3 regions of the Mucilaginibacter florum genome follow, and region 3 is predicted to be linked to each of the others. Evidence: riboswitches for the same ligand, from Rfam matches in the RefSeq annotation. Region 3 holds a riboswitch; each other region holds the start of a gene.

Region 1 (7,896 bases), 1.6 Mb from region 3:
CATCCATTTTGGCGTATACTTACCCAGGTATTGTTTAGTTGGATTAACAACAGGGGTACCATTGGCAGCAACAATAATATCGCCGTTGGCATTGCGCTGGTAGGCCGTTCCGAACAATGTGCCATAAGGTTGGCCAACTGCCGCCAATACCTGCACGGTTCTATTGGTACCAAGTACATAACTCTGCAACCTGCCTTCGGGATCAAGAGAAACAACCCTGCTTTTATTTGATGAGAAGTTAGTAGTTACATCCCAGGTAAAGCTTTTTGATTTTACCGGAGTAATACCTAACTGTACCTCTACCCCTTTGTTATTGATTTTACCACCGTTAATCAGCTTTTGGCTGTAACCTGTTGAGGGGCTAACATCCACACTTAAAATCTGGTTAATACTGTTGGTGTTATAAACGCTAACGTCTAAGTGAACGCGGTCTCTCAGGAAACCAGCCTCGAAACCGGCCTCACCTGATGTGGTAGTTTCTGGTTTAAGGCTTGAGTTAAGATCTATACTTGCCGAACTTTGCTGCGGGTTTCCACCAAACGGAGCAGTGAAGTTGTAGGTATTTATCAGCTGGTAGGGCGTAGTTGCTTTACCTACTTTAGACCAACCACCACGTAGTTTCAAAAAGCTTAACACATCGCTTTTAATATCTAAAGCTTCAGAAAGCACTAAGCTTCCGTTAACTGACGGATAGAAATACGACAAGTTTTCTTCGGGTAAAGTAGACGACCAGTCGTTACGCCCGGTAACGTTTAAAAACGCATAATTTCTGAAACCAAGCTGTGCAGAACCAAATGCACTGTACGTTTTCAGCTTACCATAGTAGTTTGAAGAAACCAACGGATCGCGCGAATTGCTTAGCGTGTACAAACCTGCCACGGCAAGCTTCGGTGCAATCTGGTCGTTCTCCTCGTTTAATATGGTGCCGATATTACCACCACCTAACAGATCAATAGAGAAATCCTGGTTTAACTTTTTAGTGTACTGCAAACGGCCCTCGGTATTGGTTTCGTTAACCCGGTAAACGTCCTCCTCATAAGAACCGAAAGGCGTACCGTTTGTACCATAAGCTACTTTAATCTTACGTTTATCGTTGTAAAAGTCTGTACCGGTACGGAAGTTTGCCGATAAGCCGTCCGCTATTTTGTAATTCAGCTCAACGCTTCCAATGATACGGTCTTTGTACTGGCCAACCGTATTTTCATAAGCTATGAAGTATGGGTTAGAGTAGTAGCTATTGTTCCAGTTAAAGGTATTACCATTTGCGTCACGGTAGTTCTTTAAACGGTTAACATCAACCTGCCTGCCAAACCAGATGAATTGCAGCATGGTACTGGTTGCGCGTTTACCGTAAGCACCGGGCAAGTTATCGGCATCATCTTTTATATAATTGGCGATGGTAGTTACCGTTAGTTTGGGAGTGAGCTTAAAGCTGCTGTTCAGCATAAACGAGTTACGCCCAAGCGATGTATTAGGCACTACCCCTGTTTGGTGCAGGTTATTGTATGATAAGCGATAATCAAACTTATCACCCGAGCCTGACAAGGCAGCGCCGTTGGTAGTGGTAACACCTGTTCTGAAATAGTCTTTAACATTATCCGGATGGGCAACAAAAGGCACAGCCTGGCCATTGGAATAAAACTGCGGGATTAAACGGCCATCCAAAGGCGGGCCCCAGCTTTCATCAACGCCATCATTAACACCGCCGCCTTTACCATCTACATAACTGAACTTGCCATTTGAACCCTGGCCATATTCGTTTTGAAAATCAGGTAATACTTTCAGACTCGAAAAACTGGTATTTGAGTTAAGGGTTATCCCTAAGCCGTTGGTACCTTTACCTGTTTTGGTTTTAATTAATATTACTCCTGCTGCGGCACGGTAACCGTACAAAGCTGCTGCGTTGGGGCCTTTAAGTACGCTTACAGATTCTATATCTTCGGGGTTAAGATCTGAGATCGCATTTGGAAAATCGCGCGAGCCATTAGTGCCTTGGAACTGCGAGTTATCTACAATAACACCGTCAACCACAAATAAAGGCTGGTTGTTACCAGCTATAGAAGTTTCGCCACGGATCACAATCCGGGAAGATCCCATATCGCCCTGGCTGCCGGTAACCTGTACACCTGCTATTTTACCGGCAAGTGCGTTAACAAAGTTGGTTTCTTTAGCCTCGGTAATATCTTTAGATTTTAAGCCCTGTACTGCATATCCTAAAGATTTTTTATCTTTAGAAATATTCAATGCAGTTACAACCACTTCGTTCAACGAGTTTGGCGCTTCTTCCAAAACCACCTGGAGATTAGTTTCGGCACCGGTTACCACTACCTCTTTTGCGGTGTAACCGATATAGGTAAAGCGGAGCACGTCGCTCTTTTTTACGCTAAGGGTAAACTTACCGTCGACAGTAGTTTGTACGCCATTGGTTGTCCCTTTAATGGCAACACTTACGCCGGGTAAAGGCAGTCCGTCTGATTTGGCGGTTACCACACCGCTGATTTTAAGTGTCTGCGCGGACACGCTTTGCACAAAGATAAATGCCAGAAATACGGCTAATAATAGCTTGTAATTTTTATACATAATTTTTGAAGCTGATAATACAGAGACATATAAGCACAGCCAGTAAGCAGGCGCTTTTACGTCTTTAAAAAAAATTTACAGTAAATGATGATGATTATAGCCAGAAGCAGATGCTTCCTAAAGAGTTATTGCATTAACAACAACAGCAGCAGCAAAGGGAAGAGAATGGGATAGCAAAGTTTGACTTTAAAGCACTTTTAAAGCTTGATTTAATAAGGGCTCGTTGCTCCGTATGCCCCGAAGGATCATACAATCTTGATGAGCAGCCACTGATGGAGTTAAGTAGATTTAGTTTCATATTTCCTTTTTGTGCAGGCAGTTTTTAATGATCAGTGTACCGGAAAGAAACTTAAAGACATGCTGTAGAAAATCACAAACATTATCTCTTCTGCTTAATGCAGATAGGATTTAGCACCTTAATTACTTATGTATAGGTTGCTAAGACTTCTCAGGGCCTATCCCTCCGTCTTTCTCGATAATGACATTAAGAACTGACGGTGCAAATATACAAAAGACTACTAATTCTATAGAATTAAATGAAATTAATTTTTTACATAAAAAAAAAGAGCCGTTATCGCTAACGGCTCTTAACTTATTGATCAAATATGCTACTGAAGAAGCCACATTTTACCATTGATGTCATCATTGCCACCAAACTGGCTTGCCAGTGCTTTTTGGTAATTGGTGGTGTTTGATGTTTTCTCTGAACCTGGGTATTGAAACCTTAGCGCAATACGGCCACCGTTACCTGTACCCGGACCGGTTGTAAAAGTCGGCGCACCTGTACGGCGGTAGGTATAGTAAGACTCAAGGCCCGAGTGACGGAACAGGGCAAGGTATTTTTGCTGTAAGATCTGGGTTAAACCAGTTGTACCGCCTGCATACTTAACCGCTGTTTGCGCATAATAATTAGTAAAATTATTATTAATAGTATAACTGTCGTAGTTTGATGCAGCAGTTACATCTGTTGATCCCGGACGGTAAAAATATGCTGTAAAGCTACCGGTTTCAGGGATACCGTATGATGCCATTGATGCTTTAATACCATTCATGTAATACTGCTCGGCATTACCGTTTGACCAGCCACGGTTGATACCTTCTGCAATGTTGAACATCAGTTCAGAATAACCAATCTGGATACTTGGCTCACCGGTATAAGTAGAGTAAAAATGCTTACGGTTAATGAAAGAGTATTTCTGCTGACCTGCATTATTGTACATTATACCAAGATCAAGACCAGGATCGGCGCCAACAAATGATGAAAAATCTGTCGGGCTTTGTTTCTGATTATCCACCAGGTATCGTGCTGGTTCTGCAACAACAAACACACGCGGATCTTGCAACTGTGTTAATAAGCCTACGTAGGTTGATGACATATTTTTACGTGATCCGCTTTGACCGAAGTTGTTCGGGTTCATCGGGTAGTAATTGTTAGGCGCAACAAACACATACTGCAGGTTATCGGCAGAACTGCTCATTAAAGGATATTTGCCAGGGTTGCTCACAATAGTATTAAACTGGCTGATCACATTTAAATCTGTGTCCGAAGTTTTTTTGCTTAACTGAAGCAACAGACGTATATGCATCGCATTAACCGCTTTTTGCCATTGGGCAAGACTGTTATTAAAGTAAATATCGCCGCCCAGTGAATTGTCACCTTTCGCAATTAAAGAAGCAAGGTCGGTGTTAGCGCTTTCCAACCAGCTTAAGCATTGTTGCATAACTGATTTTTGGCTATCATAAACCGGCGTTAAGTTTTCGATACCCTGCAAAGCCTGCGACATGGGTATATCGCCCATTTCCATCGTCATTTTACTGAAGAAATAAGCCCTGAAGAATTTACCTAAAGCGCTATACGGATTTACTGCGGGTGAGCCTGATTTGATAGCCTGTTGCTCCATAGCTACAACGTTTTTTAACGTTGTATAATAATTATCGCCACTACCCAGGTCAAAACGGTTGTTGCCGTAATAATCATAATTGTACAAATAATACTGATCGTAAATTTCCTTAGACCCGTCAGGCAGCTCGGCCATTGAATTGGCAACGCCATTAAACAGCAGCGATGCCGGTACACTGCTTGGCTTGTTTGTATTTACTGTAAGATCTTCAAAGCTTTTCTTACAGCTGGTAACCGTCAGTGCAGCAAGCACCGGCAGTATGTATATCAATTTCTTTTTCATGTTAATTAGCTAAGCAATTAGAATGATACATTTAAGTTAAAGCCGTAACTGCGGACAGTTGGCGACTGCAGCGAAGTACTTGCCGTAGCATAATTGTACTGGTCAAGGTCTACGTCTTTAAAGCGTTGATCTTTGTAGAAATAAAGCAGGTTACGGCCGTATATTGATACTGATGCTTTTCTGATGAATGTTTTTTGTAACCATTGCGTAGGGAAATCATAACCTAAAGTAACCTCACGCAGTTTCGAGAAGGTTTTGCTCATCAGGTTAGCTTCATCAGCATTGTAATATTTACTTACATAATCCTGTACAAAAGCAGTTTGCTTGTTAGGGGCAAAAGTTGGCGTTTTATCATACGATACGGCACCTGTTTGCGAATTATAAGTAATGTTAGCACCGTTGGTAATTACCACACCCGGACCAACATAAGTACCATTGTAACCGGTTTTGCCATAGTTAGACCAATCCTGGTAACGTGCAGCACCTAAAGCACCTTCTGCAGTTTCTATGTTGCTACCGCCACGCATGGTTTTGTTGTGCATGTAGTCAACAATTTTACCGCCAACGGAACCGTCAAACTGGAAGCCCAGGTTAACATTTTTATATCTTACCTTGTTATAAACACTCCAGTTGTATTTCGCATTTTCATTACCTAAGTATTGTGCAACCGGGTTAATAAGCGGTTTGCCTGCTGCGTCATTAATGATCTGGCCGCCAGGAGAGCGTACAAATGCACTACCGTAAAGTTTGTCAGTACGGTCGCCTGCATGGAAGAAGGTATTGTAAGTAGATTGTCCCGGAGGCAATTCTTTATATACCTCTTTAAAGGTAGCCACGTTAACAAGGATATCCCAGGTAAAGCCACCCAGATTTTTGATCGGTGTACCGCTTAATGAACCTTCGTAACCGGTTTTTTTGGTTTTTAAAGCGTTGATATATTCGGTAGTGTAACCGGTAGCTGTTGAAATAGTATTAGGCAGGATACGCGGACCATCAATATACTGGAACGCGGTACCGCTGAAACCTAAGCGGTTTTTCAGGAACTTGATATCAAAACCTTCCTCGTAGTTTACGCGGGTTGAAGTTTTGATGCCGTTTTGGTAAAGATAATCAGATGCATAACCTGCGGTCTGGCTGTTATAAGGCTTGCTGGTTGAATAAGATGTAGCAAGCGAATAATCGGGGCCGTTGTATGGCGAGGTATAAGTTTTACCATAACCAAGCGGGTTATCATATAATGACGGGCTGGTATCGCCACCATAAACAGTGATGCTGTTAAACGGTGCAGGGCCTATGGTTGTTGCGGTAGCATCTGAACGGATGTTCGAGAACGATGCTCTACCTTTTAAGAAAGAAATAAAGCTTGGCAGGTTAATGTAATCAGAGATTACAGTTGATGCCGATAAACTTGGATAGTAATAAGTAGTAGGTTCCTGGAAAGCAGACGACTTATCTATACGGCCGGTACTTGATATGGTAGCATATTTACCAAAGGTTGCATCTAAAGAGTAATAAGCACTCATTACACGCATTTGTGAATTAAAGCTGGTTGATTGTACCGGGTTTTTTGAGTTACTGAATGAATATACTTCAGGTACGTTCAGGTAATCGGTAGAAGTCCAGTTTGAGTTGTAGTAGAAGTTACGCATGTTACCGCCCACAACACCCGAAAGGTTAAGGAATTTTTTAACGGTATAATCATAGTTCAACATTAACTCGGTGTTGTTATCAAACAAGCTGCGTCTGTCTTCGCGGTAGTCGCCCTCGTTACCTTCGCGGCCATAAGGGTGGGCCGAGAATGGCATTTTTTCTGTATGCAGCAGGTCATAAGTATCAATCTGCGAACGCAGTGTAGCGTTTAAGTTATTGTTAATCTTAAAGTTGGCAGATAAATAGCCGTAAATATCGTTTTTGTAGTGTCCGCGGGTCCACTCTTTCACCATGAACCAAGGATTATGGTAACGGGTATATTCCTCAAACTGTGACTGAACACCGGTTTTACCTGGCTGCCAAATCGCTTTAATATCAGGCGAATTAACGCTCCAATCAGCACCGGTCCAGATCGCCATGTTATAGATCAAACTGTTAGGGCCGTAGTTAACGTCCGGGTAGTTATCAGTTGTTTGTCTGTTAAAGTTTACGTTACCTTCAAATTTCCAGCGTGATGTTGGAGTGAATGAAGCGTAAAAGTTACCGTTGAAAATATCCAGGTATTGCTCTGGAATATAGCTTTGCTGGTGTTGTTGCGATACAGAGAAACGGGTGGTATAGTTATCACCGTTTGCAGATAACGCAATATTGTTGTTTGTTTGATAGCCTGTTTGTAAGAAATCTTTAAGGTTGTTGGCACCGCGTGCTACCCAAGGTGTACCCTGGCGAACGCCATTGATAACAGGGCTATCGTACTGAGGGATCAACTGGCCTGCAAAATAAGGGCCCCAGATATCATAATCAGAGTCCACACCACCTGGTGCACCACCTTTACCGTCCACAAACTCGTAAAAAGTATTTTCACCTGGTCCGTATGAATGTTGAATACGTGGAAACGCAAGGAAGCCTGTGTTGATCACAGTACTGCTGTTAAGGTCAACGGTTAAACCTTTTTTGTTTTTGTTACCTTTTTTGGTGGTAATTAATATCGCACCGTATGATGCACGGTTACCGTAAAGTGCCGCAGCAGCAGGGCCTTTTAATACAGTATATGATTCAATATCATCAGGGCTGATATTGTAAGTGTCGGTATTGATCGGGAAACCATCCACTACATAAAGTGAAACGCTGTTACCACGAATACTTACATTGGGGTTGCCCAATAATTCAGCCGATGGGCCTACTGATAAACCTGCCACTTTACCCACTAAACCGGTAACCGGGTTAGGGTCGCGTGCTAAGGTTAAATCTTCGCCGTTAACTGTCTGTAAAGCATAACCTACGCGGCGGGTCTCTTTTTTAATACCAAGGGCTGTTACCACAACCTCGTTTAATGATTTACTATCGCCGCGCAGTACAATAGTAAATGTTTTTGCATCACCTACAACATACTGTTGCGGTAAAAAACCAATGTAGGTTAATCTTAATAATTGTCCTTTTTCAGCTTTTAAGGTAAAACGACCGTTTAAATCGGTAGTGGTAC
Region 2 (7,896 bases), 2.0 Mb from region 3:
CACAGCAGCAAGACTAAGCCCAAACCATAAAACCGTTACGAAATATTTATTCAGGAAAATCTTCTCAAGCCTGGACATTAGGTTTTGTAATCACGTCGTTACAAATATAAAAAAATAAAGGTTCCGCTATGCAGAACCTTTATAAAACAACATCAGGTATTAATGAACGATGGTTTTTCGCTTCGCGTTTGACCCCTCATAGCTCGGCAACCAATCGTCCTGACTAATACGATGTACGATATTAAATGGTTGCCGGTTTTAATAAAATCTTAAAAAAAGCTTTTTATTTTCAATTATTTTATCAAAATAATAATTAAGCAGTTTGTTGCAGCTCAATAATCTTGCCTCTGACATCAGTTTTAAAAAAAGAGTTGATAATGTTGGTCAGTGCTTCTGTCTCTATCAAAAAGCCATCATGACCGTAAAATGAGTCAAGTTCTGCAAAAGCGGCTTTGGGTATATGCTGAAATAAATACTGCTGTTCTTCAATAGGGAATAAAAAATCTGAACGGATACCGATCACCAGTGTTTTAGCTTTTATAGTGCTCAATGCTTTTTCAACCCCACCGCGGTTACGGCCTGTATCATGCGAATCCATCAATTTGGTAAGATACCAGTAGCTGTAAGCATTGAACCTTTTAACCAATTTTTCGCCTTGATAATTTTGGTAAGATGATGCCCTGAAATTATCAGTGATATTATCTGCACTTTCCTGCTGGGTAAGATTATACGTTTTATAATTACGATACGATAACAATGCGAAACTGCGTGCAGCTTTTAAACCTTTAGCGCCGCCATCAGGTTTGTTGGCATAAAAAGTACGATCGGTAGTGATAGCCATACGCTGCGACTCGTTAAAGGCAATTCCCCATGGTGAGTGACGTGCATTTGTAGCAATCAGGATCAGGTTTTTAATCCTGTCGGGCTGATCTATGCTCCATTCCATTGCCTGCTGGCCGCCAAGCGAACCACCAATTAATATATTGATCTGGTCTATACCCAAATGATCTGCCAACAGCTGATGTGCTTTGGCAACATCACGGATGGTAAATTGCGGAAAGCTTAAATAATATGGTGAACCAGTAACCGGGTTTGTACTGAGCGGATTTGTAGTGCCATAAGGGGAACCAAGCACATTAGCACATACAATAAAATGATCTTCAGGATTGAACAGATTGTTATCGCCGAACAGGCCTTTCCACCAGTCAAACACATCGGAATTTGCAGTGAGGGCATGGCATACCCACACTACATTATCGCGATGTTTATTTAACCTACCGTATGTATGAAAACCTATCTCGAGGCCGGACAAAGTTTGACCCGACTCTAAAACAAATTCTTCTGTATGCTGATATATTTCTGGATCCATTGTATTATTCGGTGCTTCGCAGCAACGTTCAATTATTGTAATTCGGTTTGTAGTTGTGGTTGTTTTATTTTGGCAAAAGCCTGCTCAAAATCTGCTTTGATATCGTCTATATGCTCAATACCAACAGATACACGCAACAGGGCAGGAGTAACGCCAGCACTTAATTGTTCGGCTTCATTCAGCTGCTGATGTGTAGTTGCCGACGGTTGTATGATCAACGTTTTGGCATCACCCACATTGGCAAGATGGCTCACCAACTGCAAATTATCTATCACTTTACCGGCATTTTCTTTATCGCCTTTCAGCTCGAAAGACAGCACAGCACCAAAACCGTTCTTTAGATATTTTTTAGCCAGTGTATGATATGGCGATGATGGCAAGCCAGGATAATTCACTTTAGCAACCTGCGGATGCTGTGCTAACCATTGCGCCAGTTCCAAAGCATTATCTACATGTCGCTGAACACGTAATGAAAGCGTTTCTAATCCCTGGATAAATAAAAACGAATTGAATGGTGATTGCGAAGGACCAAAATCGCGCAAGCCTTCCACACGTGCTCTGATGATATATTGGATGTTACCAAATGGGCCGCCGATACCAAATACATCATTAAATACAAGGCCGTGATATCCTTCAGAAGGTTCGGTAAATTGCGGGAACTTACCATTACCCCAGTTGTAGTTACCACCGTCAACAATTACACCGCCTATACTGGTGCCATGTCCGCCAATCCATTTAGTGGCTGATTCTACCACCACGTTTGCGCCATGCTCAATCGGACGGAAAAGGTAACCACCGGCTCCGAATGTATTGTCTACAATTAAAGGGATATCGTATTTACGTGCAAGCGCCGATACTTTGTCAAAGTCGGCAATACTAAAACCCGGGTTACCAATGGTTTCCAAGTAAATTGCTTTTGTATTGTTATCGATTTTGCTTTCCAGGCTTTCGGCTGTATCATCGGCTGCAAAACGCACCTCAATACCTAAACGTTTAAAAGATACCTTAAACTGATTGTAGCTACCGCCATATAAAAACGGCGAAGCCACAAAATTATCGCCTGCTTGCAGGATGTTGTTTAATGCTAAAAATTGTGCCGCCTGGCCCGATGCTGTTGCCAGTGCAGCAACACCGCCTTCTAATGCCGCTATGCGTTTTTCAAATACATCTGTAGTAGGGTTCATTAAACGGGTGTAAATGTTCCCAAATTCTTTTAATGCAAAAAGATTTGCGCCGTGCTCGGCATTTTTGAATACGTAAGAAGAGGTTTGATATAAAGGCACGGCACGTGATCCGGTAGTTGGATCAACTTCTTGTCCGGCGTGTAGTTGTAAGGTTTCGAATTTTAAATTTAAAGCTGACATGGTAGCTGGATTTTGTAGTTAAAAAATCTTGTGAGGATACGCGGATGGGATATAGCAAGCCCATCTGAGTTACACGAAAAACAATTTCAGGGAATAGTTCAGAAAAAGAAATCGTGTGTTATTGCATTAGCAACAGCAACAACACATGCACATACAGCTTTTTGCTTTAACCGGAATTAAAACAGGAGATACTTGTTGGTTTAAACCTAAAACTTGCTGAATGATGCGAATTAATTTTTCCATTTTATTCATTTATATTTCCCGGTTTATTTCCCGGGTCAGGAATTGGCACCTTCTCTTGTTGATCGAGGGTTGCCAGCGGGTCTGTTGAGCCTGTTCTCTCGCCGCTTCTTTATAAATCAAAAACCTTGTGAGGGAAATTGATCGTGGTATTACTACCAAATAATGTTTCAAAGATAGTGTAATCTGAAACTTCTTTCCAAATAAAATTTTAAAAAACTTAAAATACCACCAAAAGCTTCTCTTAAATTACAGATAAAGCATTTGATAAATCTTCAATTAGATCATCAATATGCTCTAATCCTACAGATACCCTAAGCAGATTTTTAGGCGTTTTGGTGTCAGGCCCCTCAACAAGCGCACGATGCTCAATCAGGCTTTCTACACCACCTAAGCTGGTAGCCTGTGTAAATAACTTTACTGCATTAATTACCTTGGCGGTATCATTAACGTCGCCTTTTACCAGGAACGAAAGCATTCCACCGAAAGACAGCATCTGTTTTTGGGCTAATTCATGCTGAGGATGGCTTTCCAGTCCAGGATACATTACGCTTTCCACTTTAGCGTGGCTTTCTAAAAACTGGGCTAATAGATGAGCATTGTGTACGTGTCCGCGCATGCGGTAGGGCAGCGTTTTGATACTTCTGGTAAGCCAGTAACAATCCATCGGCGAAGGAATTGCACCGCCCATTTCCTGTACCTGGCGGATACGTTCCCACCACTCATCTGTTTTAGAGGTGATTAACACACCGCCTGTAAGGTCGCTATGGCCGCCAAAATACTTAGTGGTAGAGTGCATTACCAAATCAGCACCAAGCGTTAATGGCAACTGGCAAATTGGCGTAGCAAAGGTATTGTCGCAAACTACCTTAATATTATGCTCATGTGCAATTTGTACAAGGCTGCCAATGTCGCTTACTTTAAGCAATGGGTTCGATGGTGTTTCTATCCATATCAACCCTGTATTGTGTTTGATGGTCTGCTTTACCAGTTCCAGGTTGGTTTCGTCAATAAAATCAAATTCAAGTATACCGGCAAAAAGTGTCTTAAGCTGATTACGCAACCCGTGGTACATATCGTCAGGTGCGATGATGTGTGTGCCTGTCTTAAGCGACTGAAATACAGCCATACCGGCAGCATTACCTGATGAAAATGCAGCAGCATCTATTCCCTGTTCAAGCTTGGCAAGCACATTCTCTAACGCAGAGCGGTTTGGGTTTTTTGCCCTGCCATAAATATAACCTTTGGGATACTCACCGTTAGCATCGCGCTCAAAAGTTGATGACAGTACTATCGGTTGTATTACGGCGCGGGTACCTTCGTCGGTATGGTTGCCTGCGTGTATGGCTATAGTTTCGGTATGCATAAAGGCAAATTAAATAACATTTTTTGATGATGCAGTGTAGCATTTGTAAATATATCGCCGTAATGTTATTGAACTCTAAACTAAAACGATCATGAAAAAAACTTTACTACTTGTTTTCTCCATATGCCTTTTGCTATCCTGCAAAAAAGATGATATCAGCAATAAAGACAAATTTGAGCGCAGCGAAGAGAAGTTTTTAGATTTTAAAAAGATGACCGGCAACTCATATACCTATATTGTTACAAGCGGCTCGGTGTTTGGACCTTCAAGTGAAACTGTAGTAGCTGTTTTAGATGGCAAAGTTTTAAACAGGCATTATAAAGCTTACGAGATGAATAGCCAACATCAAAATGTATTATTTGGAGAATGGGATGAAAACGCCGCAGACATAGGTTCACATACCGAAGGGTGGCAGGCCGTTACGTTAGATTACATCTACCATAAAGCTAAAACAGAATGGCTTAAAGCAGATAAAAAATCTAATGATATTTATTTTGAAACTGACGCCAATGGTTTGATATCCAGCTGCGGATACGTGCCTAAAGGTTGCCAGGATGATTGCTTTAATGGCGTTACTATAAAATCAATAAACGTACTTCTTAAAAACTAACATCTTAATTTTTGTTACATCCGGGTGATACACCTTAGCGCCAATTATTGCTACTTTTGCCACAAAAAAGTGATTTAATGGACGCTGAAGAACAATTACAGGTATTATTAAATGACGACCGCCTACCAGACGATCTTAAACATATAGCCGAAAAAGTTTCTCGTAACCAACGCATTAGCTTTGACGAAGGTGTAACGCTTTACGAAAAAGGTGAGCTTGGTTATCTTGGTGTTTTAGCCAACTACATCCGCCAGCAACGCCACGGCGATAAAACATATTTTAACCGCAATTTCCATATCGAACCCACAAACCTGTGTGTTTACGATTGTAAATTCTGCTCTTATTCGAGGTTGATTAAACAGCGTTCGGAGGGTTGGGAGTATACTATGGAAGAGATGCTGGACATCATCAAGAAATATGATAATGAGCCGGTTACCGAAGTACACATTGTTGGTGGGGTATTGCCACAATACGACTTGCCTTTCTATACGCAGCTATTCAGCAGCATAAAGGCACACCGCCCCGAACTGCATGTAAAAGCGCTTACCCCGGTCGAATATCATTACATTTTCAAAAAAGCCAAGGTTGATTATGCAACCGGTATGGCCATGATGAAAGAAGCTGGTTTGGAATCGATGCCGGGTGGTGGCGCAGAAATATTTCACCCCGAGGTGCGCGACCTGATTGCCAAAGATAAATGTACTGCCGACCAATGGCTGGATATTCACCGGGAATGGCACAAGCTGGGCATGCGTTCAAATGCTACCATGCTTTATGGGCATATCGAGAAATTCCATCATCGTGTTGACCACATGGAGCGCCTTCGCCAGTTACAAGATGAAACCAGCGGCTTCCAGACGTTTATTCCGCTGAAGTTCCGTAACAAAGACAATCAAATGTCTGATGTGGCAGAATCAACCGTTGTTGAAGATTTGCGCAATTATGCAATTGCCCGTATATATCTGGATAACTTCGATCACATTAAAGCTTACTGGGCGATGATCAGCCGTACTACGGCGCAATTGTCGCTGAATTTTGGTGTGGATGATATTGACGGTACACTTGATGATACCACTAAGATTTATTCAATGGCAGGCGCTGAAGAGCAAACACCAGCCATGAGTACCAAAGAGCTTGTTGAACTTATCAAAAATGCAGGCCGCCAGCCAATTGAACGTGATACGCTTTATAACGTGGTGACCGACTACACTGATTACGAGTTTCCGCAAGAAGCAAAACCACAATTTTACCGTTTACCTGTTGTCAACTAATAGCAAAACCAACTGATGATCATTAAAACATTATACATTGTACGCCATGGGCAAACCGATTTAAACAAACAAGGCATTGTTCAGGGGCGTGGAATGGATACTGATTTAAATGAAGAAGGACGCAGGCAGGCACAACTTTTTTACCGATCATACGGTTATATCGATTTTGATAAGATCTATATTTCTACACTGAAACGTACACAACAAAGCATTCAGCCGTTTATAGATAAAGGTATTCCGTTTGAAAAATTGCCCGGTCTTGATGAGTTGGCCTGGGGCATACATGAAGGACAGCCGAGCACACCCGAAACTAAAGCCGCTTTTTTGCACCTGATGCGAGAATGGACACGCGGTAACCTGGACGAAAAGTTTGAAAATGGTGAAAGCCCTAACGAGGTGCAAGCTCGCCAGAAAGAAGCTTTAGATCATATCATGAGCAAGCCGGAAGAAAAAACCGTGCTTGTTTGTATGCATGGCCGTGCCATGCGCCTGCTGCTTTGCTTGCTCACAGAGCAGCCATTAACTAAAATGGAAAGCTTCCCGCATCAAAACCTGGTTTTGTATAAAGTGACTTACAACGGCGAAAAATTTGAGATCGCCGATTTTAACAATTCTATCCATTTACAATATTCCTGACTGTTTTGAATAAAATACGTATATCGGCTGTTAGTTATACTAACACCAAACCCTTTCTATACGGTATAGAACATACCGACATTATTAATAAAATTGATCTGAGCCTTGACATTCCTTCAGATTGTGCTCAGAAACTGATAGATGACAAGGCAGACATCGGCCTTATACCTGTAGCCGCAGCATTAAACTTGCCTGATTGGCATATTGTATCCAACTATTGCATTGGCGCCGTTGGTCCGGTTGATTCTGTGTTCATTTTCAGCAACTGCGACATTAATGATGTAAAGAACATTCAGCTTGATCCGGAGTCGCGCTCCTCAAATAACCTGGCAAAGGTACTGATGAAAAATCACTGGAAAATTAGCCCTAACCAAATTGTTAATGCACCTGACTATGCCGCTTGCGCCGAGCCGGACACAGCTTTTGTACAAATAGGCGACCGTACCTTTGGCAAAAAGAAAAAGTTTCCGTTTGTGTATGACCTTGCCGAAGAATGGCAAAAAATGACCGGCCTGCCTTTTACCTTTGCAGCATGGATAGCCAATAAGCCAATTCCACAGGAATTTATAGATGAGTTTAACGAGTCATTACAATACGGGCTGGATCACCGCGAAGACTTGTTTAAGGAACTACCTATGCGAGACGATTTTGATATCAAAGATTATCTTACCAATAAAATAGATTTCCCGCTGACTGATGCCAAAAAACAAGCTTTATACTTGTTTTTAGATTACATCAGAGCACTATAATTAATACTAAGTAGTTCTTCTTACGCCTTGTCATGCTGAGCATGTCGAAGCATGTATTATTTCATTCCCGTCATCCTGAACATGTCACCCAGAGCTTTGTCGAAGGGTTGTTTCAGTATCCCATAGGACAAACACATACTACCTTATGGGATGCCGAAACAAGTTCGGCATGACCAATTGAGAGGATGATAAATATCATGCTCGTCGAAGGGTTGTTTCAGTATCCCATAGGACATGGGCATGCATGCGTGTCAAGCGTTAATAATCCATTCACTATTTTAAATTCTCAAA
Region 3 (7,896 bases):
GTTACGCCAGGCCTCGTCTTTAATAATTTCTTTGCCTTTGCTTTTTACCGTTTCGGCAAACTCCACCAGACGTTCGGTGGCTTCCGGGTGGCGGTTAAGGAGTACATCTTCAACTTTTATTAACAGTTCGGGCGGTATCTGTTCATAAACCTCCAGCATGCCGGCGTTAACAATACCCATATCCATGCCTGCTTTAATAGCATGGTAAAGGAATGCCGAGTGCATAGCCTCGCGTACTACGTTATTACCACGGAACGAGAACGAAATGTTGCTTACACCACCGCTTACTTTGGCAAGCGGCAGGTTTTGTTTTATCCAGCGGGTAGCTTCGATAAAGTCTACCGCATAGTTGTTGTGTTCTTCAAGGCCGGTAGCAACAGTAAGAATATTAGGGTCGAAGATGATATCCTGCGGCGGGAAGCCTACCTCATTGACAAGGATGTTATATGAGCGTTCGCATATCTCAATACGGCGCTGGTACGAGTCGGCCTGACCATGTTCGTCAAAGGCCATTACAACGGTAGCCGCACCGTAGCTTAATATTTTACGGGCATATTCTTTAAACCTTTCTTCGCCCTCTTTAAGCGAGATAGAGTTAACGATGCCCTTGCCTTGCAGGCATTTTAAGCCCGCTTCGATAACCGTCCATTTCGACGAGTCGATCATGATGGGAAGTTTGGCAATATCAGGCTCGGAAGCTACGAGGTTAAGAAACTTAACCATTACGGCTTCCGAATCAATCATGCCTTCGTCCATGTTGATGTCAATCACCTGGGCACCGCCTTCCACTTGCTGGCGTGCAACGGTTAAAGCCTCTTCGTAATTTTCGGCCAGTATTAATTTAGAAAACTTAGGCGAACCGGTGATATTGGTACGCTCGCCAACGTTTACAAAGTTGGTAAGCGGGGTAATGGTAACTGCTTCCAATCCGCTTAAACGCATGTAAGGCTCCTGGGCAGGAATTTCGCGCGGCGGATATTTAGCCGCTCTTTCTGCAATACATTTAATATGCTCTGGCGTGGTACCACAGCAGCCACCAACAATATTAACAAAACCGGCCTGTAAAAAGTCATCGATAAAATGAGCGGTTTCATGCGGCATTTCATCATAACCTCCAAACTCGTTAGGAAGGCCTGCATTTGGATAAGCAGAGATGAAAACATCTGCTTTCTCGGATAACTCCTCAATATGCGGTCGCATTTCTTTAGCTCCCAAAGCACAGTTAAGCCCGACCGAAAGCAGGTTGGCATGGCGTATCGAATTCCAGAAAGCTTCGACAGTTTGCCCCGAAAGTGTACGTCCCGAAGCATCGGTAATAGTGCCCGAAATCATGATCGGAAGGTGTTTGCCAGTCTCGTTTCCGTAACGCTGTACAGCAAAAATTGCTGCTTTGGCATTTAGCGTATCAAAAATGGTTTCAATCAGGATCAGGTCACTGCCGCCATCCACTAAACCGCGTACCTGGTCATAGTATGCTTCGGCAAGATCATCAAAGGTAACCGCACGATAACCCGGATCATTTACATCCGGCGATAAAGATGCCGTACGGTTGGTTGGCCCAACGGCACCAGCTACGTAGCGTGGTTTTTCAGGAGTTTTAGCATTCCATTCGTCAACCGCTTCACGTGCTATGCGTGCACCTTCATAACTTAGTTCATAAGCCAGCTCTTCCATGTGGTAGTCGGCCAGTGAAATGCGCTGCGTGCTGAACGTATTGGTTTCAATAATATCGGCCCCGGCGGCAAGGTATTCCAGGTGAATAGCCTTAATCACATCCGGGCGCGTGATATTCAGCAGGTCGTTATTACCTTTAAGGTCTGACGGGTGATTTTTAAACCGATCGCCACGAAAATCTGCTTCTGTAAGCTGATACCGCTGGATCATGGTACCCATAGCACCGTCTATAACTAGTATACGTTTTTTTAACTCTTCTTTAATGCTCATGTTGAAGTATCAAGTAGCACGTATCAGGTAGTTAGTATTACCACACATAGGGCATTAAGTTGCTGATATCAAATCATCTTGATACCTGCTACTAAATACTTGATACTGACTTAAGCTTATACGAAAAAAGGCGGTTTATCCGCTGACTTTCGCTTATCTGTCCTAAACCCATCAAGTCGTAGAGTTTAAGTAGAATGTAGCACCTTGTAAGCACAGGTTGCTAAGATTTCGCAGGGTCTAATCCCTCCATCTTTCTCTATAAGCGTTGCAAAATTGCACAATAAGCTTGTAAAAAGCAAATGTGCTTAATGGTCTGAAACAGAATTAAAAGTTTTACAGAATAAGGCAGGTCATTTAGCCTTGCCCATTGCGTATTTGATACCGCCTAAAAGGTGTTTGAGGTACAACGGATCCTGGTATGATTCATCCGTATGGCCAAGTTCTGTATAAAAAGCACGGCCGCCATCGTAGTCATGGTACCAGCTCATCGGGTGATTGTCGCCGTTTTCGCCGCCTTTATAAGTCTTCTCATCAATGGTGATCAGCACGTGCAGGTCTGGCGCAAGCCATTTAAAATTGTAAAGCTCGTCAAAGCGTTTCCAAACAGCGGGCAGGTGTTTAGTAGCGATAAATTTGCGATCAACCACATTGAAAGTAGCTTCCTGCTGTGCCGGGTGACTTTTGAAATAAGCGCCAACCAGGTTGCCATACCACGGCCAGTCGTATTCGGTATCGGTAGCTGCGTGTACACCTACAAAACCATGTCCTGCTTCTATGTATTGCTTAAACGCATCCTGTTGGGTATCATTAAGTACATCGCCGGTTGTACTTAGAAAAATTACGGCAGCGTACTGCTTAAGGTTATCTGTAGTAAACTTAGAAGCATCTGTTGTGGTATCAACGTCAAAGTTGTTTTCAGCTCCAAGTTTGGCTATGGCTACCATGCCCGGGCCGATAGACTTATGATGGTAGCCTGCTGTTTTACTAAATACCAGCACGCGCGGTTTGCTTGTAGCAACTTTCGCTGTGCAGTTAATGGTAACAACGAAAATAAATAACAGTAGCAGGCTTTTAAATATCGTTTTCATCAGATGTGGTTTGTAATTGGGAAACCTAAGTTAAGATTATAATATTGAATGCGGACATTGTTAATGATACTTTTCTTTGGCCGTCAAAGAAAAGTATACAAAAGAAACTCGTGACTTGGCCTTGTTGCTTTGTTGTTTCAGCGTTTTAGCACTGCCTGTGTTTGCCGCAACAAGCCCGAGGTCACATTTGAAAAAGGTTATGTCAGGTTAGTACTACCTCAATTTAAATCACAAAGTAGCCATATAAAGGAAAACCTATGCAACAAAAAAGGGCTACCCATTGGGCAGCCCTTCTCAAAATATTTTGTGCAGATTATCTTCTTCTGCCGAATAATCTTAGTAAAGACAGGAACAGATTGATGAAATCAAGATACAAAGTTAATGCACCCATAATAGCCATTTTACCTGCTGCTGCGCTGCCGTATTCTAAACCTGCGCCAATGCGTTTTAACTTTTGTACGTCATAAGCAGTTAAGCCTACAAATACTGCTACGCTTATATAAGTGATTGCTTTGTCAAGTCCCTCGCTTTTTAAAAACATATTAGCAAAAGAGGCAATGATAATACCTACAAGGCCCATAACCATTAATCCGCCAAAGCTGGTCAGGTCCTTGTTGGTCACGTATCCGCCAATGGCCATTACACCAAACACTACAGATGCGGTTACAAATACACCAAAAATTGACGCTGATGTATAAGCCAGGAAAATAAAGCTTAAGCTCATGCCCATAACAGCTGAAAACGCCAGGAACAGGAATATTAAAACCGGCGTTGAGATTCGGTTAATACCGAATGACATCACCAGGATAAATGCAAACGGCGAAAACATCACTACTGTGCCTAAGCCGGTACGATGGCCAGTATTAACATCAATTAAAGTAGTTAGTAAGTTAACGTCATGCGCAAACCAGTAGGCTGTAAAAGCCGAAAGGCCAAGCGCAATAAACATCCATAAAAATACATTTGCTATAAATTTCCGCGATGAGGTTTGCGAGTCATCCAACTGCATAACGTTCTCATAAGCGAAATCACGTTGATTGTTTTCCATTATCTAATATAAATTACGATTCTAAAGTAGCAATAAATTGTGAAGAACAAATTAATTGAGCCTGCGGGTGAGCTGCTCCTCAATTTTTTTGAATATCTGCAAGGGTTTAAGCGCCCGCCAGTTTAACTCGTCGAGCATACCGCCAAAGTTAATGTAATAATCAATGTTATTTTGCTTAAACTCATTGATCACATGCTCGCGGAAGTTGATACCCGCTATCCAGCCATCTTCCACATCCTGAAACCATTCTTCGTAGTAGCAATCGTCTGATGCATGGAAGTTAAGGATGTTCTCACCGATCAGTATAAAATGGTTCACACCCTCGTCCATCATTAATTCCAATAATTCGCGCTTAAGCAGCATAATATCATTGTTAATGGCATCATTCCACTCGCCAATTAATTCAATGATACTGTAATGCCGGTCATAATCAACATACAGTACCTTCAGATACATGGTATTTGACCCGAATGAATCCCATTGCGGATGCAGCAAATAGTTATATACCTGTTTATCAAACTCAAACTCGTTATACACTGTAGAGTAGAACGGCGAAAGCTCGTCTTCTGCTGCAATGTAATCATCCCGCCAGCGGTAATATGGCTCTATTTCGTGCATTAATCCTCCGTCTCCCATAAAAGGGAGCATTTTTTATTTACTTAAATATACGTCAACTGCTTTACGTACGCTGCCATGCTTTTGTAATAAATCGGCAGCAGTAGCTTCGTCAAGCCCAGTTTCTTCCATTACCATGCGTGTGCCGCGATCCACCAGTTTGTTATTAGATAACTGCATATCCACCATTTTATTACCTTTTACACGGCCAAGGCGTATCATGGTAGTGGTGCTCAGCATGTTTAAAGCCAACTTTTGTGCAGTACCTGCTTTCATGCGGGTTGAACCGGTTACAAACTCGGGGCCTGTAATCACTTCTACAGGATATTGGGCTTCAGCAGCTACAGGGCTTTCGGCATTGCAAACAATACAGCCGGTAGCAATACCATGCTCATTGGCTGTACGCAAACCACCAATTACATAAGGCGTACGCCCCGATGCTGCAATGCCTACCACCACATCTTTGCTGTTGATTTGATATTCCTGCAAGTCTTTCCATGCTTGCTCCATATCATCTTCGGCAAATTCAACAGCTTTGCGTATAGCGCTGTCGCCGCCTGCTATAATACCCACCACCCAGTCGAAAGGCACGCCATAAGTTGGCGGGCATTCGGATGCATCAACAACACCAAGCCTGCCACTGGTACCGGCACCGATGTAAAACAGGCGGCCGCCATTGCCCATGCGGTCAACCACTACGTTTACCAGTTGCTCCAGTTGCGGTATCGCTTTTGCCACAGCATCGGGCACTGTACGGTCCTGTTCGTTGATGTGCTGCAGCAACTCTGCAACCGGCATTTTATCAAGGTTGTTGTAGATAGAATCCTGTTCGGTGGTGTTGATCATATTACAAAATTCCAAAAAAAATCATGGAAGTAGCTCATGATTTAATTATTAATTAGTAGTTAAGCTTTTAACACGTATTTTTATGGCTGAATAAATGAAACAAGCAGCCTCAGTCATCTTCAGAACGGTTATTTTACTTTTAGCAGGAATCACCATTGGCTTGCTTATTTCAAAACCCGGCTATTTAGCGCGTACAGTTAACGGCAATCATAAAATAGATAGCATCCTGTACGTGATTAAGCACCATTATGTGGATAATGTTGCTACAGATACACTGGAGATAAAAGCCATTAACAGCGTACTTACCCAGCTCGACCCACACTCTGTATTTTTGCCAAGGCAGCAGGCACAAACTGTAAATGAAAAGCTGGAAGGCACATTCAATGGGTTAGGAATCGAATATGTATTGCTTCGCGATACCATGTTTATTACGCAGGTGTATCCGGGCAGCCCGGCCGCATGCAGCGGGCTGGTTAATGGCGATCGTGTGATTACCATTAACCAGCACCAAATTGCAGGCAAGCCGCTCACTACCGATTTTGTAAATCAGCAACTAAAAGGCGAGCAAGGCAGCCATGTAATTATGGAGGTTAAGCGAAATGCAACACCCGGATTCAAAAAATTTAACTTAATACGCGGTCCTGTGCCTTTAAGCAGCCTTGATGCCGCTTATAACTTAAATCAACAAACGGGCTATGTTAAACTGAGCAAGTTTGCATCAACAACAGATACCGATTTCCGTAAGGCGGTTAATCAAATGAAATCAACCGGGGTTGACCAGCTGGTGCTGGATCTGCGCGGCAACCGCGGAGGTTACCTTGGTGCGGCAACTGCTTTGGCTGACGAGTTTTTGACCAAAGGCAAACTGATTGTTTTTACAAAAGGCGCACATGAAGAACGTACCGATTATTTCGCCACAGACAGCGGTATTTTCCAGCAGGGAAAGCTGGCTTTGTTGATTGATGAGTATTCAGCATCGGCAAGTGAGATTGTGGCAGGCGCTATTCAGGATCTTGACCGTGGTGTTCTTGTTGGCAGGCGGTCGTTTGGTAAAGGGCTGGTACAACAGCAATTTGTTTTTGGCGATGGCTCTGCACTTAACCTAAGCGTGGCAAGATATTACACACCATCGGGCAGGTCGATTCAAAAGTCATATAAAGATGGTATTGAGGAGTACCGTAAAGAGATTGGCGACCGCGAACAAAAAGGGGAGCTAACTTCGGAAGAAAAGAACCTGAGTGAGGATGCATTTAAAACCAAGGCCTTCCATACGCAGTCGGGCCGCAGGGTATACGGCGGCGGCGGTATTATGCCGGATGTTTTTGTGCCAGACGATCCTGCTGCTAATGTGGCTTTACTGGGCGAGCTAAGCCATAATCAACTGTATACAGCTTATGCTATTGATCACTTGCAGCCTGTTTTAAGTAGCTTTTCGGTGTTTGACGAGTACATTAAGGATTTTACCGTAAGTGATGCCCGTGTGGACGAGTTTATCGTTTATGCTTCAAAAACACTTAAAGAAATGGATTCTGCCGAGATCAAATTGGCAAAGCCATACATAAAACTTTATCTGAAAGCTTTTGCAGCAAGGTTTAAATGGGGGAACAGCGCTTATTTTAAAGTGCTGAACCAGAATGATGCTGCCATCAGTAAGGCATTAGCGGCTATTAAATAAAAAGGCTCCCGTTTCCGGAAGCCCTCTTAACACAAAACTTTATTTTTTTATTTATGGACGGCCGTGGCCTCTGCCATGTCCGCGTCCATTATCCCAACCGTTGTGGCGGCCATTATCGTGACCATTCCAGTGGTTTTTATATTTAGGGTCGCGGCTATCACGGATGATTACCTGATCGCGGCGGCCGCGGTAGTCTGCATACCTGTTGCGATATACGTTATTCCTTCTCCACGGGTCGCGGTCATTAACTACTACTTTGTAGCTATTGTAGATATCGTAGTTACGGTATTGTGCTGGCAGGCTGGCTGAACGCCTCCAGGTATTTCCTGATAAGTAAATGAACTGATGATTTGGTACATCATAATATGAATTAATATCAGGCATGTAGTAATAATTAACACGGTCGTATCCTACAGGGCCCCAATCTGGCTGGCTGCCTATGTTAATACCTAAGTTGAAACTTACCTGTGCATCTGCCATTTTTACTGTTAAACTGCTTACTAAAAGTGCAGCTATAAAAATTAACTTTTTCATATGGTCATCATTTTAGTGTGCAGCTTTTCATGTTGTAAAATCTTGGTTTCGAGTACATGAGAGCCGCAGTTTTTAAAAAATTTGAAAGTATGACAATCAAACTCATCAAATAGTTTAAAGTATTTTTTGTATCAATCCGGTTACTT

Evidence for each region. A riboswitch is a leader RNA that binds a small molecule or an ion and turns the genes downstream of it on or off. The one in region 3 is predicted to bind S-adenosylmethionine.
Region 1: it holds a riboswitch for S-adenosylmethionine, as region 3 does, so the genes downstream of both, PQ461_RS06440 (SusC/RagA family TonB-linked outer membrane protein) here and metH (methionine synthase) in region 3, are expected to answer to the same signal.
Region 2: it holds a riboswitch for S-adenosylmethionine, as region 3 does, so the genes downstream of both, PQ461_RS11470 (O-acetylhomoserine aminocarboxypropyltransferase/cysteine synthase family protein) here and metH (methionine synthase) in region 3, are expected to answer to the same signal.

What each region holds. Positions count from the first base shown of each region.
Region 1 is NZ_CP117877.1:1,456,864-1,464,759, reverse strand. Features, by position in the region: gene PQ461_RS06440 (SusC/RagA family TonB-linked outer membrane protein) at 1-2,580, opposite strand, end outside; SAM riboswitch class I at 2,957-3,062, opposite strand; gene PQ461_RS06435 (SusD/RagB family nutrient-binding outer membrane lipoprotein) at 3,189-4,763, opposite strand; gene PQ461_RS06430 (SusC/RagA family TonB-linked outer membrane protein) at 4,781-7,896, opposite strand, start outside.
Region 2 is NZ_CP117877.1:2,679,141-2,687,036, forward strand. Features, by position in the region: gene PQ461_RS11460 (glycosyltransferase family 87 protein) at 1-78, opposite strand, end outside; gene PQ461_RS11465 (homoserine O-acetyltransferase family protein) at 314-1,369, opposite strand; gene PQ461_RS11470 (O-acetylhomoserine aminocarboxypropyltransferase/cysteine synthase family protein) at 1,402-2,733, opposite strand; SAM riboswitch class I at 2,983-3,094, opposite strand; gene PQ461_RS11475 (trans-sulfuration enzyme family protein) at 3,218-4,339, opposite strand; gene PQ461_RS11480 (hypothetical protein) at 4,431-4,949, shown strand; gene mqnE (aminofutalosine synthase MqnE) at 5,027-6,220, shown strand; gene PQ461_RS11490 (histidine phosphatase family protein) at 6,236-6,856, shown strand; gene PQ461_RS11495 (menaquinone biosynthetic enzyme MqnA/MqnD family protein) at 6,862-7,605, shown strand.
Region 3 is NZ_CP117877.1:4,691,057-4,698,952, reverse strand. Features, by position in the region: gene metH (methionine synthase) at 1-1,944, opposite strand, end outside; SAM riboswitch class I at 2,095-2,209, opposite strand; gene PQ461_RS20595 (ThuA domain-containing protein) at 2,295-3,032, opposite strand; gene PQ461_RS20590 (Bax inhibitor-1/YccA family protein) at 3,346-4,080, opposite strand; gene PQ461_RS20585 (hypothetical protein) at 4,132-4,698, opposite strand; gene murQ (N-acetylmuramic acid 6-phosphate etherase) at 4,732-5,541, opposite strand; gene PQ461_RS20575 (S41 family peptidase) at 5,636-7,216, shown strand; gene PQ461_RS20570 (hypothetical protein) at 7,268-7,750, opposite strand.